DNA from 4 places in the Shinella agrisoli genome. Region 1 is predicted to be linked to each of the others. Evidence: riboswitches for the same ligand, from Rfam matches in the RefSeq annotation. Region 1 holds a riboswitch; each other region holds the start of a gene.
What was found. A riboswitch is a leader RNA that binds a small molecule or an ion and turns the genes downstream of it on or off. The one in region 1 is predicted to bind cobalamin.
Positions count from the first base shown of each region.

Region 2: it holds a riboswitch for cobalamin, as region 1 does, so the genes downstream of both, nrdH (glutaredoxin-like protein NrdH) here and ACIIOY_RS05100 (aromatic ring-hydroxylating oxygenase subunit alpha) in region 1, are expected to answer to the same signal.
Region 3: it holds a riboswitch for cobalamin, as region 1 does, so the genes downstream of both, ACIIOY_RS23980 (hypothetical protein) here and ACIIOY_RS05100 (aromatic ring-hydroxylating oxygenase subunit alpha) in region 1, are expected to answer to the same signal.
Region 4: it holds a riboswitch for cobalamin, as region 1 does, so the genes downstream of both, ACIIOY_RS01150 (TonB-dependent receptor plug domain-containing protein) here and ACIIOY_RS05100 (aromatic ring-hydroxylating oxygenase subunit alpha) in region 1, are expected to answer to the same signal.

Region 1 is NZ_JBJIEP010000004.1:214,505-218,281, reverse strand. Features, by position in the region: gene ACIIOY_RS05110 (L-threonylcarbamoyladenylate synthase) at 1-937, opposite strand, end outside; gene ACIIOY_RS05105 (DUF6656 family protein) at 1,092-1,697, opposite strand; cobalamin riboswitch at 1,995-2,246, shown strand; gene ACIIOY_RS05100 (aromatic ring-hydroxylating oxygenase subunit alpha) at 2,354-3,598, shown strand; gene ACIIOY_RS05095 (FAD-binding oxidoreductase) at 3,600-3,777, shown strand, end outside.
Region 2 is NZ_JBJIEP010000017.1:87,772-91,548, reverse strand. Features, by position in the region: gene nrdE (class 1b ribonucleoside-diphosphate reductase subunit alpha) at 1-826, opposite strand, end outside; gene nrdI (class Ib ribonucleoside-diphosphate reductase assembly flavoprotein NrdI) at 823-1,221, opposite strand; gene nrdH (glutaredoxin-like protein NrdH) at 1,231-1,452, opposite strand; cobalamin riboswitch at 1,704-1,921, opposite strand; gene ACIIOY_RS18295 (hypothetical protein) at 2,161-2,304, opposite strand; gene metE (5-methyltetrahydropteroyltriglutamate--homocysteine S-methyltransferase) at 2,301-3,777, opposite strand, start outside.
Region 3 is NZ_JBJIEP010000031.1:29,042-32,818, reverse strand. Features, by position in the region: gene metH (methionine synthase) at 1-1,702, opposite strand, end outside; gene ACIIOY_RS23980 (hypothetical protein) at 1,785-2,000, opposite strand; cobalamin riboswitch at 2,099-2,319, opposite strand; gene ACIIOY_RS23975 (hypothetical protein) at 2,522-2,728, opposite strand; gene ACIIOY_RS23970 (glycoside hydrolase family 94 protein) at 2,727-3,777, shown strand, end outside.
Region 4 is NZ_JBJIEP010000001.1:246,116-249,892, forward strand. Features, by position in the region: gene ACIIOY_RS01125 (FAD/NAD(P)-binding protein) at 1-263, shown strand, start outside; gene ACIIOY_RS01130 (DUF1801 domain-containing protein) at 303-770, opposite strand; gene ACIIOY_RS01135 (DoxX family protein) at 815-1,180, opposite strand; gene ACIIOY_RS01140 (SRPBCC family protein) at 1,195-1,641, opposite strand; gene ACIIOY_RS01145 (ArsR/SmtB family transcription factor) at 1,638-1,961, opposite strand; cobalamin riboswitch at 2,103-2,306, shown strand; gene ACIIOY_RS01150 (TonB-dependent receptor plug domain-containing protein) at 2,466-3,777, shown strand, end outside.

The DNA of each region.
Region 1 (3,777 bases):
TGATCGCCTCGCCGAGGCCGGTCGAGGGGATGGGCGAGAAGGCGATGGACCGGGCGCCCGCCGCATCCGCCCGTTTCATGTAGCCGAAGAGATTTGCGGCCGCCTCGGCAAGATCGCCGGAGGGGCTGAGGTCCAGCACGAGCGCCGCCTCCGCCTCGCCGGGCAGCGCCTTGCCGCCGAAGCGGATCAGCACCTCGCCCGGCCGCACGCTCCTGGCGTCGAGCCGGACCGGCGCATCGGGCGCATAGTGCGAGGCGAGCATGCCGGGCGCCTCGATCGCCGCGCCCGCCTTGCCGCTGCGCGTGACCGGGCGGCCGGTGACGCGCTCGACCTCGGCGGCGTCGAGCCCGCCGGGCCTGAGCAGCCGGATCATCCCGTCCTCGACCTTGAGGATGGTCGATTCGAGCCCCACGGTCGCCGGGCCTGCGTCGAGCACCAGTTCCAGCCTGTCGCCGAAATCCTCGGCGACGTGCCGGGCGGTGGTCGGGCTGATGCGGCCGGACGTGTTGGCGCTCGGGGCCGCGAGCGGGCGGCCGAAGGCGCAAAGCAGGCGGCTGGCGAAGCCGGTCGGCACGCGGATGCCGACCGTGTCGAGCCCGGCGCGCGCCAGCGGATGGATGGGGCTTTCCGGGCGGACCGGCAGCACGAGCGTCAGCGGGCCGGGCCAGAAGGCCTCGGCGATCCGTCGCGACAAGGGATCGAAGACCGCGTGCCGTTCCGCCATGGCAAGGTCGGCCATGTGGCAGATCAGCGGATTGAAGCGCGGACGGCCCTTCATTTCGTAGATGCGGGTGATCGCCAGCGGATTGGTGGCATCGGCGGCAAGGCCGTAGACCGTCTCGGTCGGGATGGCGACCGGCACGCCGCGGCCGAGGGCCTCGCAGGCGCGCGCCAGCGCCGCCTGCCCATCCGTCCGTGTGTCCACGATCTGCGCCATGCCGCTTCTTCCGTTGTCCGGCGCCTCCTTTACAGGGCTTTGACGGCAGATGCCAAGAGCGCGCGCCGCTTTGCCTGGATGCGAGCGAGCGGATCAGACCCGCCGAAAGAGCGGCCTGTTGCGGGAGGATGAAAATCCCGCGCCCATGGGCGCGTCAGAGCGCGCGGATGGCCTGGCGCAGGGCCTCGTTGCGCGTGCCGAGCATCAGCACGTTCTTCATGGCGAGCTTCGGGTCGTCCGTGCGGAAGATCACGCCGTTGCCGCGCACCTTGCGGTCGATCTGCAGCCGCCCCTCTTCCTGCGTCGGCGCGATGGCGACGGCGAAATACATGCGCCCGGGCCTCTGCGAGATGCCGGCGAAGAACTGCTCCTCGTCGCCGATCTCGGCGAGGAAGTTGGCCATGTAGAAGGCCCATTGCACGTTCTCGAATTCGGCAAAGCGGGAATTGGCCACCGTGATGTGGCAGTAGCCGAGATGCGGCGTGCGCGCGAGCGTGCGATGGAAGATCAGCTTCGGAAACCGGATGGAATGGTGGAAGCCGTTGATGCGCTCATGGGTGACGCTGCCCGCCCGCTCGAGCTTGCGGCCCGTGCGCTCGGCGACCTCCTGGTCGCTGAGGTAGCGCTTTTCGCTCGGGCTCCAGGTGAGGCTGCGGTCGATCCGCCCGGTGCGCAGGAACTCGGTGTGGACGGCGGATTTGGGCGGGTTCGCGCGCTTGTAGGCGACGGCGTCGTAGTATCGGAATTTCGTCTGCTGCACGCCTTGGCACTCCATCCTCGCGCCCGGATCGAAAAAAGCTTATGGAAACGTCGTTAAGCATTCCTTTCCGTTGCGCTCCCTATTCCCGAGGGCGTGTTTTGTGGTCGCAATATGACAAGAGGGCAATCGTTGGGATCCGCCTGCCGAAAAGGTAGGCGGCCCGCTATAAAGTCGAGCACATCGCATTGAGATGTATGATGAAATTGCTGAGGCCCGGCATAGGCCCCTTCCTGATCGACTGTCGTCAAATCATGAAGTCATGTCGTTTTCCGACATGCCGGCCGCACATTCTTGCGCTTAGATGGACACACTCGAGGTGCCGCCCCAGAGGAGGGGCGGAGAATTGGGAAGCCGGTTGAAATCCGGCGCTGCCCCCGCAACGGTGTTGGAGCAAGGTGCAGCAGGAAGCCACTGGACGGGAGGTCTGGGAAGGCGCTGCATCCGGTCCCGCAAGGCACGGCCCCGAAAAGTCGTCCGGCTTTTTGGACAAGGTCATGACCCGCAAGGACGCTCCTCAGCCCGGAAACCAGCCTGGAGGAACGATCGTGACTGGCTGCGGCGGGCGGCCGGGAAACGTGCAGTCCGTGCGGCTCGCCCGCCCGGAGGCCGTCTCCTTCCGTGCGCCTCATCCCCAACTTGGATACCGAGGATCCGGCATGGACATTCGCAGCGACGTGCTCCGCAAGCTCAAGAACCGGCGCGACGGCTACAGCCTCGAGCAGGCCTTCTACATCGACCCCGACTATTACAGGCTCGACCTCGAGACGATCTGGTACCGCGACTGGCTGTTCATCGGCCATGACTGCGAGATCCCGAAGGCCGGCAACTATTTCACCGTGCAGGTCGGCGATTATCCCGTCGTCGTCACCCGCGACCGCGCGGGCACCATCCGCGCCCTGCACAATTCCTGCCGCCACCGCGGCTCGCGCGTCTGCACGCAGCACAAGGGCACCTCGGCCAAGCTCGTCTGTCCCTACCACCAGTGGACCTACGAGCTCGACGGATCCCTGCTTTTCGCCCGCCACATGGCGGAAGACTTCGACAAGAGCCAGCATGGCCTGAAGAAGATCCATTGCGAGACCGTCGGCGGCTACATCTTCATCTGCCTTGCAGACGAGGCGCCGGACTTCTCCGCCTTCCGCGCCACCGTCGAGCCCTATCTCGCCCGCCACCGCCTCGGCGAGACGAAGGTCGCCTTCGAAAGCACGATCGTCGAGAAGGGCAACTGGAAGCTCGTCTGGGAAAACAACCGCGAATGCTACCACTGCGCGGCAAACCACCCGGAGCTCTGCCGCACCTATCCCGAAGCGCCCACCGCGACCGGCGTGCAGGGCGCAAAGAACGACCCGGTGATCGCCGCGCACTGGGAAAAATGCGAGGCCGCGGGCCTGCCGAGCGAGTTCAGGATCTCGCCGATCGGCCAGTTCCGCGCGGCGCGCATGCCGCTCATCCAGGACGCGGAGAGCTATACGATGTCGGGCGCGCGCGCCGTCGCCCGCCCGCTTTCCAGCGACATCCTGGAAAGCCATATCGGCACCCTGCTGCTCTTCCATTATCCGACGACGTGGAATCACGTGCTCGCCGACCACGCCATCACCTTCCGCGTGCTGCCGCTCGGCCCGGAGCTCACGCAGGTCACCACCAAGTGGCTCGTCAACAAGGATGCGGTGGAGGGCGTCGACTACCGCCTCGACGAGCTCACCCACGTCTGGACCGAGACCAACGACCAGGACCGCCGGATCGTCGAGGAAAACGCCTTCGGCATCCGCTCGCCCGCCTACCAGCCCGGTCCGTATTCGGTCGAGGACGAGGGCGGCGTCATGCAGTTCGTCGAATGGTACGCCAACTTCATGGTCGAGCGGCTCGACGGCGCCAAGCAGCCGCTCTCGCGAGTCGCCTGACATGACGGCCGCCAGCCACTTCCGCCACTTCGACGAGCTCCAGCCGTGGAACGACCGCCAGCATCTCCTGGAATGCGTCGCCGCCACGGTGGAAACGGCGGACGTGATGACGTTCGCCTTCCGCTCGGACGGCGACAACTGGTTCCGGTACCTGCCGGGCCAGTACGTCACGCTGGAAC
Region 2 (3,777 bases), on a different contig from region 1:
CCCGCTTGGTGTCGAGGAAGCGCATGATGTCCGGGTGGTGGGCGTGGAGATAGACGGCCCCCGCCCCCTGCCGCGCGCCGAGCTGGTTGGCGTAGGAGAACGAGTCCTCCAGCAGCTTCATCACCGGGATAACGCCGGAAGACTGGTTCTCGATCTGCTTGATCGGCGCGCCCATCTCGCGAAGGTTGGTGAGGCAGAGCGCGACGCCCCCGCCGCGCTTGGAAAGCTGGAGGGCCGAGTTGATCGCGCGGCCGATGCTCTCCATGTTGTCCTCGACGCGCAGCAGGAAGCAGGAGACGAGCTCGCCGCGCTGCTTCTTGCCGGCGTTGAGGAAGGTGGGGGTCGCCGGCTGGAACCGGCCGGAGATGATCTCGTCGACGAGGTCGCGGGCGAACGCCTCGTTGCCGCGCGCCAGCGTCAGCGCCACCATGCAGACGCGGTCTTCGTAACGCTCCAGGTAGCGCTTCCCGTCGAAGGTCTTCAGCGTGTAGGAGGTGTAATACTTGAAGGCGCCGAGGAAGGTCGGGAAGCGGAACTTCTTCGCATAGGCGTGATCGAAGAGATCGCGCACGAAATTGAAGGAATACTGGTCCAGCACCTCTTGCTCGTAATAGCCCTCGGTCACCAGGTAATCGAGCTTTTCCCTGAGGTTATGGAAGAAGACGGTGTTCTGGTTGACGTGCTGGAGGAAATACTGCTTGGCCGCCTGCCGGTCCTTGTCGAGCTGGATCTTTCCGTTCTCGTCGTAAAGGTTCAGCATGGCGTTGAGCGCGTGGTAGTCCAGCGCCGTGATTTCCGGCGCCTTCGCCGGCTTGTCTATCGTCATCGTGTCCAAAACCGTTCCAGTCCCTGTCTGACGTTGTCGACGTCCTCATCCGTCCCGAGCAGCTCGAAACGGTAGAGGTAGGGCACCGCGCACTTCGCCGAGATGATGTTTCCCGCGACGGCGTATCCGGTGCCGAAATTGGTGTTGCCGGCCGCGATCACGCCGCGGATGAGGCTGCGATTGTTCGGATTGTTGAGGAAGCGGATGACCGGCTTCGGCACCGCCCCCTTCTCGCCGCCCCCGCCATAGGTCGGCGAAACCAGCACGAAGGGCTGCCGGACCTCGGGCGGCTCCCCGCTCGCATCGACCGGCAGGCGCAGGGCTTCCATCCCGAGCCTCTCAACGAAGCGGCGGGTGTTCTCCGACCGGCTGGAGAAATAGACGAGCCCGGCCATCGTGCCGGCTCAGGCGAGCGCGCTGATCATGTCCGGACGGAACCCAGCCCAGTGCCGCTCGCCGGCGACGACGACCGGCACCTGCCGGTAGCCGAGGCCCTGGACGAGCGCGAAGGCATTCGCATCCTCGGAGATGTCGACGACCCGGTAGTCGATGCCCTGGCGGTCGAGCGCGCGAGTGGTCGCGGTGCACTGGACGCAGGCGGGCTTGCTGTAGACGGTGATGGACATGGCTTTCCTCGTATTTTCAATCAGGCATGAGGGATCGTTCGGACATCCGCCGACGGCCGTTCGATGGGCTGGAGATGGACATGAGCGACCGTCCACGGACGGCCGGACGCGGGGCGCCGCTTACTCGCGCGGGTAGGCTGGTAACAGGATCGACATGACTTCACCCCGAAGCGATTATGCGGGACATTCGGGGAAACGGCGGGGCGGCGTCATTCCGCAACCCGTCGCTCGCCTGCCGGACACCCCGCCCGTGGACGTTCATGCGCGAGGCAGGTCTCCTGGCTTGCGGGTCGCCGCATCCGTCCGCCTTCCCAAGGCATTTGCGCCCCAGTGGCTTTGTCGAACGAATGCTCGCCGCTTACAGTTGCGGGGGCAGCTCCGGACTTGCGCGGCCGTCATGGCCGCACCGGATTCCCGTCTTAGCCTTCGATCCTCTCGAATCGAAGGAACCTCGAACACAAGATATAGTAGACGAGGTAAAAAATGCGTCAATGGCTATGATGCGTTATCAACGGTTTCGTTGTGATGGATGGAAACGGGGCAATCCCGGCCATCGACGGCGACCATGCCGAAGCGGCCGTTTGCGGTGCATGTGCGGGCGCCGCTCATCAGGTCTTCCGACCAGAGCTCGCGTCACATGCCCCGCAACCTCGACCAGTTCGCCCATGCAGGCCGGAGCCTGGAAGCCGACGCGGTCGCAGGATGTGGTCACGAAGGGCACAGCGCAAGCCCCGCACCGCCGAAGAGCGTACCGTGATGGTTCGTATCGCCGGGAAAGGCGAGATCGCCCAGCCGGCTCGACGATGCCGGGATCGCTCCCGGCACCGCAAGGGTTTCGCCTTCAGGGCTCATCGCGATGCCGCCGCCGGCTCGGCGGAGCCGCCGGCCTTGCGCAGGCGCCATGCCGCCTCGACCATGTTGGCGAGCGCGGGCCTGACCTCCTCCCACCGGCGTGTCTTGAGGCCGCAGTCCGGATTGATCCAAAGCTGCCTGTCCTCGAGGCGCAGGCGGGCGAGCGACAAAAGGTCCGTCATCTCGTCGACCTCCGGCACGCGCGGCGAATGGATGTCGTAGACACCGGGGCCGATCTCGTTCGGGTACCTGAAGTTCCGGAAGGCATCGAGCAGTTCCATCTTCGAGCGGGATGTCTCGATGGAGATGACGTCGGCGTCCATCGCGGCGATGGCCGCGATGATGTCGTTGAACTCCGAGTAGCACATATGGGTATGGATCTGCGTCCGGTCCGCCACGCCGCCGGAGCAAAGGCGGAAGGATTCGACCGCCCAGTCGAGATAGTGCTGCCAGTCCTTGTGGCGGAGCGGCAGGCCCTCGCGCAGCGCCGCCTCGTCGATCTGGATCATCTTCGCGCCGGCCTTCTCCAGGTCCAGAACCTCGTCCCGGATCGCGAGCGCGATCTGGCGGCATATCGCCTCGCGCGGAAGATCGTCTCGGACGAAGGACCAGTTGAGGATGGTCACGGGCCCGGTCAGCATGCCCTTCACGGGCTTTTGCGTCAGGGACTGGGCATATTTCCACCATTCGACCGTCATCGGGTTGGGCCGCGAGACGTCGCCGAAGATGATGGGCGGGCGCACATAGCGCGAGCCGTAGCTCTGCACCCAGGCATGCCTGGTGAAGGCGAAACCGGCGAGCTGTTCGCCGAAGTATTGGACCATGTCGTTGCGCTCGAACTCGCCGTGCACGAGCACGTCGAGGCCGATTTCCTCCTGCCAGCGTATGACGAGGCCGGTCTGCCTCCGGAGGAAGGCCTGATAGTCCATGTAGCTCAATTCGCCCTTTGCATGGGCGGCGCGGGCCTTGCGGACCTCGCTCGTCTGCGGAAACGAACCGATCGTCGTCGTCGGGAACAGCGGCAGCCGGACCGCATCCGCCTGGAGCGTGCGGCGCTGCTCGAAGGGGCTCGCGCGCGTCTTCATCCCGTCATCGATGCCGGCGATCCGGCCCTGCACGAGCGGATCGGTCACCTTCGGCGAAGACGCACGGGCGGCAACGGCTTTCGAGGCGTCGTTCAACGCCTCCCGCACGGCCTCCTTCCCCTGCGCAAGCCCCTTGCCGAGGGTCGAAAGCTCGCCGAGCTTCTGGGTGGCGAAAGCGAGCCAGCCCTTGAGGTCGCCGTCGAGCGCCGTTTCGAGCGCGAGGTCGATCGGCACATGGAGGAGCGAGCACGAGGCCGCGACCTCGACGGCATCGGCTCCACGCGCGGAAACCAAGGGCGCCAGCCGGTCGACGATGGCGGCAAGGTCGGCGCGCCAGATGTTGCGCCCGTCGATGACGCCGAGCGAAAGCACCTGGCCGGCCCGCACG
Region 3 (3,777 bases), on a different contig from region 1:
CGGTGATCTCGCGCGTCGCCTCGATGAAGTCGACGCCGTAGTTGTCGTGCTCCTCGATGCCGGTGGCGACGGCGAAGATGTTCGGGTCGAAGACGATGTCCTCCGGCGCAAGGCCGGCGACCTCGGTGAGCAGCTTGTAGGCGCGGGTGCAGATCTCCACCTTGCGTGCCTTCGTGTCGGCCTGGCCCTTTTCGTCGAAGGCCATGACGACGACGGCGGCGCCATAGGCGCGCACGAGCTTCGCATGGTGCAGGAAGACTTCCTCTCCTTCCTTCAGCGAGATCGAGTTGACCAGCGGCTTGCCCTGCACGCATTTGAGGCCCGCCTCGATCACCTCCCATTTGGAGCTGTCGATCATCACGGGCACGCGGGCGATGTCCGGCTCGGCGGCGACGAGGTTGAGGTATTCCGTCATCGCCCTGGCCGAGTCGATCAGGCCCTCGTCCATGTTGATGTCGATGACCTGCGCGCCGTTCGCCACCTGGTCGCGCGCCACGTCCAGCGCCGCGGCATAGTCGCCGGCGGTGATCAGCTTGCGGAATTTCGCCGAGCCCGTGACGTTGGTGCGCTCGCCCACGTTGACGAAGGGGATGTCGTCCGTCAGCGTGAAGGGTTCGAGGCCGGACAGGCGCATGTGGCGCGGGATGTCGGGGATTTCGCGCGGCTTGTGGCGCGCCGCCGCCTCGGCGATCGCGCGGATATGGTCCGGCGTCGAGCCGCAGCAACCGCCGACGATGTTGACGAGGCCGTCGCGCATGAAGCCCTCGATCTGGGCGGCCATCTCCTCGGGGCTCTCGTCGTACTTGCCGAAGGCGTTCGGCAGGCCGGCGTTCGGATAGGCGCAGACGAACGTGTCGGCCACATTGGCGATCTCGGCCAGATGCGCGCGCATGGCGTTGGCGCCGAGGGCGCAGTTGAGGCCGATGGAGAAGGGTTCCGCGTGGCGAACCGAGTTCCAGAAGGCTTCCGGCGTCTGGCCGGAGAGCGTGCGGCCGGAAAGGTCGGTGATCGTGCCGGAGATCATGACGGGCAGGTGGATGCCCTTCTCCTCGAACACCGCGCGCGTCGCGAAGATCGCCGCCTTGGCGTTCAGCGTGTCGAAGATCGTCTCGATCAGGATGATGTCGGCCCCGCCGTCGATGAGGCCGCGCACCTGGTCGGCATAGGCGATCCTCAGGTCGTCGAAGGTGACGGCGCGGTAGCCGGGATTGTTGACGTCGGGGGAGATCGAGGCGGTACGGTTCGTCGGCCCGAGCGCGCCGGCGACGAAGCGGCGGCGGCCGTCCTTCTCCTGCGCCCTGAGGCCGGCGCGGCGGGCGAGGCGCGCCCCGTCGCGGTTGAGCTCGTAGACCATCACCTCCATGCCGTAGTCGGCCTGGGCGATCGTCGTGGAGGAGAAGGTGTTGGTCTCGAGGATGTCGGCGCCGGCGAGCGCATAGCGGTAGTGGATGTCCTCGATCGCGGCCGGCTGGGTCAGCGTCAGGAGGTCGTTGTTGCCCTGCTGGTGGCAGGCGCAGTCGCCGAAGCGGTCGCCGCGGAAATCTTCCTCCACCAGCTTCAGAGTCTGGATTTCCGTGCCCATGGCGCCGTCGAGCACGAGGATGCGCTCGCGGGCCGCAGCCTGCAACGCGGCCAGGATCTCGCGGCCGTCGCGCGGCGGCAGTTCGGGACCGAACAGGGTGTCCAGGTGTGAATCGGCCATGGCGAAGCCCTCCGGTGCGGTTTGCTGCAACGGAAGTCACATAAAGATATGTTTATGTCAATATGTCTTTATGGCTTGCGGCCTAGTGTACCGGCCCGTCCGCGCCGGCCAGCGAGGCGAACAGCGCCCTGAGGCGCGCGATATGCGGATCGGCGCCCTTGTACCGTGCCAGCTTCTGCACCTCCTTGAGCGCTTCGGCGGCAAGGTCGGCTCCGCGCGGCTGCCAGAGCAGCCAGGAGATGAAGACGGCTTCCGGCTCCGCGGTGCCGGAAGGCTTGGTTTCGGTGAATGCAAACATGTCTTCCCCAATCGGAAAATTGGGGGATGGCCGGACGCACGCTGCTGGATTTCGCCGACGGGCGAAGCAAGCGCACCCTTGGGACACCCCGCCCATGGACGTTACGAGCTGTCAGGGCAGGTCTCCTGGCTTGCGGGTCATCGCTTCCGTCCCGCCTTCCCGGCGCTTTCGCGCCAGTGGCATCGAGCGACAGAAGCTCGCCGTTCACAGTTGCGGGGGCAGCGCCGGCCTTGCTGCTCCTGTTCGGAGCCTCGCACCGGCTTCCCTCTTAGCCTCCGGGCCGCACGCGACTCGGAAGACCCTGACGGCGGCCAGACTGGCTTGGGCATGCGGGCAAGTCAATGGCCCCGGCGGTCATGCACAGGCGCGGGAACTTTTCCTTTCCCCGCGCATTTGGCCTCGACCCGCATCATGCGCGGGCTCGCCCGGGGGAGGGATGGGCGATTCACCAAAACCGCAAATGAGGGTCCATGCTGCGCCATCCAGTCCCGTTGACATGTTGCAAGTCTCTGTCCTTGCGGCTAAAAAATGCCGTTTTCATGCACCACGCGGCCAGGATGCCAACCAGCGTGTCGCCTGAGCCATGCCCACCCGTGAAGCGCTGCCAGGGCGCCGTCCGGTGTCATGGCTGATCGCGGCACCAAGATGAAGTCTGCCCGCGAAAGACCATCCGGCGCAAAGGCCGCCGCCGGATGGTTCAACATGGCCGGATCCAGAATCAGAAACATGCCCCTTCACAATACGCCGCCAGCTCCCCCGCGCGACGCCGACGCCAAGCAGATCGATTACAACGATTCGATCCGCGCCACCTATCTGACGCTGGAGGAGCTGGCCGAGCGCGGCGAAGCGCTCGCACGCGACAGGACGGCATCCCTGCCCGGCTTCCAGCCCTTCGAGTTCCGCCCCCGGCACAAGGAGAACGAGAAGGAGATCTTCCGCGTCTACCAGGCGACGGCGAAGGACGTGGAGGCGGGCGCGCAGATCACGCCCGCCGCCGAATGGCTGCTCGATAACTACTACGTCGTCGAAGAGGCGATCCAGGAGGTCCGGCGCGACTTCCCCCGCCGGTTCTTCCGCCAGCTTCCGACCATCGAGGTCGAGGGCGAGCGGCTCCCGCGTGCGCTGGCGCTCGCCTGGCTCTATGTCGCCCATACGCACAGCAGCGTCTCGGAGGAGAGCCTCACCGCCTTCGTGCAGGGCTTCCAGAAGCTCGACGCGCTGAAGATCGGCGAACTGTGGGCGCTGCCGTCCTTCGTCCGCTTCGTGTTGCTCGAAAACCTCCGGCGCATCTCCAGCCGCGTCGAGCGCTCGCGCAAGATGCGCTTCAAGGCGAACGAGGTGGCCGACGAGCTGGTGCGCCTCAACGACCCGGAAAAGGCCATCGCGCACCTGCGCTCGATGGAGAGCTTCACCGAGGACAACACCTTCGTCATCCAGCTCCTCTATCGCTTGCGCGACGGCCTGCAGGCTTCCGGCGCGGTGATCCAGTGGCTCGAGCGCAAGATCGAAAGCCGCGGCACCGATCTGGAGGAACTGATCGTCGCGGAGAACAACCGGCTCTCCTCCGGCAACGTCACGATGAGCTCGCTCATCAAGAGCCTGCGCCAGATAGACGATACGGAATGGCCGGTCTGGTTCGAAAGCGTCAGCCGCCTCGACGAGGCGCTGCGCCGGCGATCCGACTACAGCGACCTCGATTTCGGCTCGCGCAACAAGTACCGCAGCACGATCGAGCGCTTCGCCCGCCGGTCCGGCAAGACCGAGCTCGAGGTCACCG
Region 4 (3,777 bases), on a different contig from region 1:
GCTCCCTGCTCCTTGCGGACCTGGTCCGGCGCGACGAGCTGGATCTCGGCATATTCGTCGACCGCAGCGGGCGGGCGATCGTGGACGAGGAGCGGTTCGAGGCGCTTTTCGCGATGGGGCCGCTCGGCCTCGGCAGCCTGCCGGACATCGACCTCGTGCCGCAGATCGTGGTGCAGGCCTACGCGGCAGCCAAGGCGCTCGACGGCTGGCTGCACGGCCGCGAGCCGGCACATCGCCCGGCCGTCCAACCTGTGCGCAGCTAGCCCTTCGACCTGCTCGAGCTGCGCCGCGAGGCGGCCTGCCTACATTCGTTCGCCCGGCAATCCGCTTGCCTGCTTCACCCATTGCGCGAACTGCGCCTCATCGAGCTGGCCCTCGTGGACGTCGAGGTAGCGCACCTCGGGATGCTTGGATTTGCCGGGGGGCGGAGGCGTGAGCGACGTGCCGCGGAAAAAGGTGACCTTCACGTATTTCGTGAAACAGTGGAAGCTCAGGAACCAGACGTCGTCCTCCACCCCGTAGAACGGCGAGTTCCATTTGACCGCCTTCCTCACGCCGGGAACCTCGCGCTCGATCAGCGCGTCCAGGCGGCGTCCGAGGTCGCTCTTCCAGCCGGGCATGGCGGCGATATAGGCCTTAACGGGACCGTCGCCGTATCCCTTTGGTATCTGGGGATTGCCGCCGGACAGAAGGACGATCTCGCCGGGCTTCGGCGTCGCCTGGCGCGGCCCCGCGGCTTTGCCGCCCTTCGACGGTTTCTTGCCCACCATCGCATCCACCTCCATCAAGCTGTCAGTTCCGGTCGATCAAACACTCACAAGGGTTTCAGCACAAGCCTGCCGTAGGCGATGAAGGCGCATATGGCCACAACCACGAGCCAATAGACCATCGGGCCGTAGCTCCTGTCGCCGGAAGCGATATGCACGCCGCAAAAGAGCAGCATTTCCGCAGCCACGACGATCGCCGCGAACGGCACCAGAAAGGCCAGCGGCCTATGGAATCCGGCAAGGACCAGGCCGAGGGCGCAAAGCACCTCGACGGCGCTCATCCCCAGCCAGATTCCGTGCGGAATGGCCTTCAGGGACGGTACGGCCTGCTCGGAATTGAAAAGCTTCCATGCCGCCCCGACGGCGGTATGCAGCGCAAGGAGGACTTGAAGAACCCAAAGGAGAATGTTCATGATCGCTTTCCAGCCTACTTGCTCTCGATGCCGGGCATTCGCGCCAGGATCTGCTCCAGGTTTTCAAGGAACCGTTGCCAGCCTTGCTTCGCGCCGCCGAAAGCCTGCTTCTGCTCCGGCCGGAAACCTTCCTGCTCCACGCGCAGGCGCGTTCCTCCGTCCGTGGGCGCAAGCGTGAAGGTCACGACGCTCCGCAGATCGAACGCCGGATCGTCATGCGCGAAATTCCAGGTGTAGGAGAGCGTCCTATTCGGCTCGACGACGAGGACCTCGCAGTCCAGCACGCCGCCCCAGTCGCCGTGAAGGCGGAAACGGTGGCCCACGACCGGGCTGAAGTCGTTCCTCATCAGCCATTCCTCCATGAGGTGCGGCTGGGTGAGCGCGCGCCAGACCTTTTCCGGCGGATGGGCGATCTCGCGTTCGATGACGACAGAGCGCCTTTGCGCAGGGGCAGCATTCATTGGTCCATCCTTTTCAGCAAGTCCTCCAGGCTGTCGAGCCGGTTCTCCCAGAAGCCGGCCATCTCGTTCGCCCAGCCGACCAGAGGGGCCAGCGCGCCAAGCTGCGCCCGATAATGGGTCTGGCGGCCTTCATGGCGGTCGATGACCAGCCCGGCCTGTTTCAACACGCCGAGGTGCTTCGATACGGCCGGCTGCGAGACCCCGGCCCGATCGGTCAAAGCCCGGACCGTCTGCTCCCCTTCGAGGCAAAGCCGCTCGAAGATGGCCCGCCGCGTCGGGTCGGCGAGCGTTCTGAAGAGGATGTCGTGCGCGTCCGGCATTGAAACCCATAGCTCTGCGGTTATCGATCAAACCCATAACCGAAGAGCTATAGATGAGTCAAGCAGCGCCCGCGCCAACGGCCTGAACGGGCCTGTGGGTAGAGTGCAGCGTCTCTTGACCCGGGTTCGGGAGCGCCGATAGACTTCGATCACGGAACAGGTTCCGTCAGCATGACGGATGAAAAGGGAACACGGTGAGGACTACCCATCAGGGGCCGAAACCGTGACTGCCCCCGCAACTGTAACCGCCGAGCTTGCCCCATGATGCCACTGCGCCGAGGCGCGGGAAGGCGGGGAGAGCGATGACGCGGAAGTCAGGAGACCTGCCTGTGCCGGTCACCCATGCCGGGATACGGGGAGTGTCCGGGCGCGGCCGTCCGTAGCGGTGACATTGTCGAAGATGTCGCCGCATCGGCGGACGGTTGATGGAAGCGCCCGCTCCCCATGAATCCTCCTCAGCCCGCGGTGGAAAGCTGTGCAGGCGCGTCCTGCCATGGGGGAAAGATGAGGAACTATCTGGCAGGGGGCTCCCTGCTCGCCATCGCATTGTGTCAGCCCGTCCTTGCGCAGGACCAGGCGCCCACCGAGCTCGACGAGATCGTGATCACCGACGGCCTGACCCCGGTGGAGCTCAGGAAGTCCGGCCGTGCCGTCACCGTCGTTACCGGCGAGCAGATCGAGAAGAACCAGGTCCGCTACGTGGCGGACGCCCTGCGGATGGTGCCGGGCTTCGCCGTGTCGCGAACGGGCTCCTATGGCGGCCTGACGCAGGTCCGCGTGCGGGGCGCCGAGGGCAACCACGTGCTGGTGATGATCGACGGCGTCGAGGCCAACGACAACGCCCAGGGCGAATTCGATTTCGGCAGCCTGATCGCCGACGACATCGAGCGCATCGAGGTCCTGCGCGGACCGCAGAGCACCTTCTGGGGCGCGAACGCCATGTCGGGCGTCATCAACATCATCACCAAGCGGGGCGAGCGCAATTCCGTGCGCTCCACCGCGCGGACCGAAGTCGGCACCGACGGGACCTGGATGGGTGCATTCTCCACGCGCGGCGGCGGCGAGAATTTCGACTATTCGCTGTCCGGCGCCCTCAGGCGCACGGGCGGCTTCAACATCTCGGACATCGGCGCGGAAGACGACGGCGACCGCAACGGCACGCTGAACGGCAAGTTCACGGTGGACGTCTCGCCCGATACGACCGTCGACGGCACGTTGCGCTACGTCAACCGCCGCAGCGATCTCGATCCGCAGGACTACGACACGGCGATGACCTACGATGCGGAGGACTACACCAGAAGCCGCGAATTCTACGGCTCCCTCGGCCTCACCAACACGGCGCTCGATGGCGCGCTGACGCAGAAGGCGCGTTTCTCGGGCAACGACATCTCCCGCTTCAACCATTCGGCGGCCACCGGCGACAGCTGGAACGACGGCAACCGCTACAACGCCACCTACCAGGCCTCCTACCGCTATGACGAGCTGGAAAACCAGGTTCACCAGCTGACCGCCGGCTACGAATGGCAGCGCGAGACCTTCTCGCCGTCACACCTCACGGAGACCTTCAGCCGCAACACCCATTCGCTGATCGGCGAATATCGCGGCGAGTTCTCCGATCAGTTCTATCTGAACGGCGGCGTGCGGCAGGACTGGAACGACGCCTTCGACGACGCCGTGACCTGGACGATGAGCGCCGCCTGGCAGATCCCGAACGCCGGGACGCGCCTGCACGCCTCCATCGGCACCGCCGTCACCAACCCGACCTTCTACGAGCAGTTCGGCTATTTCCCCAGCACCTTCGTCGGCAACCCGAACC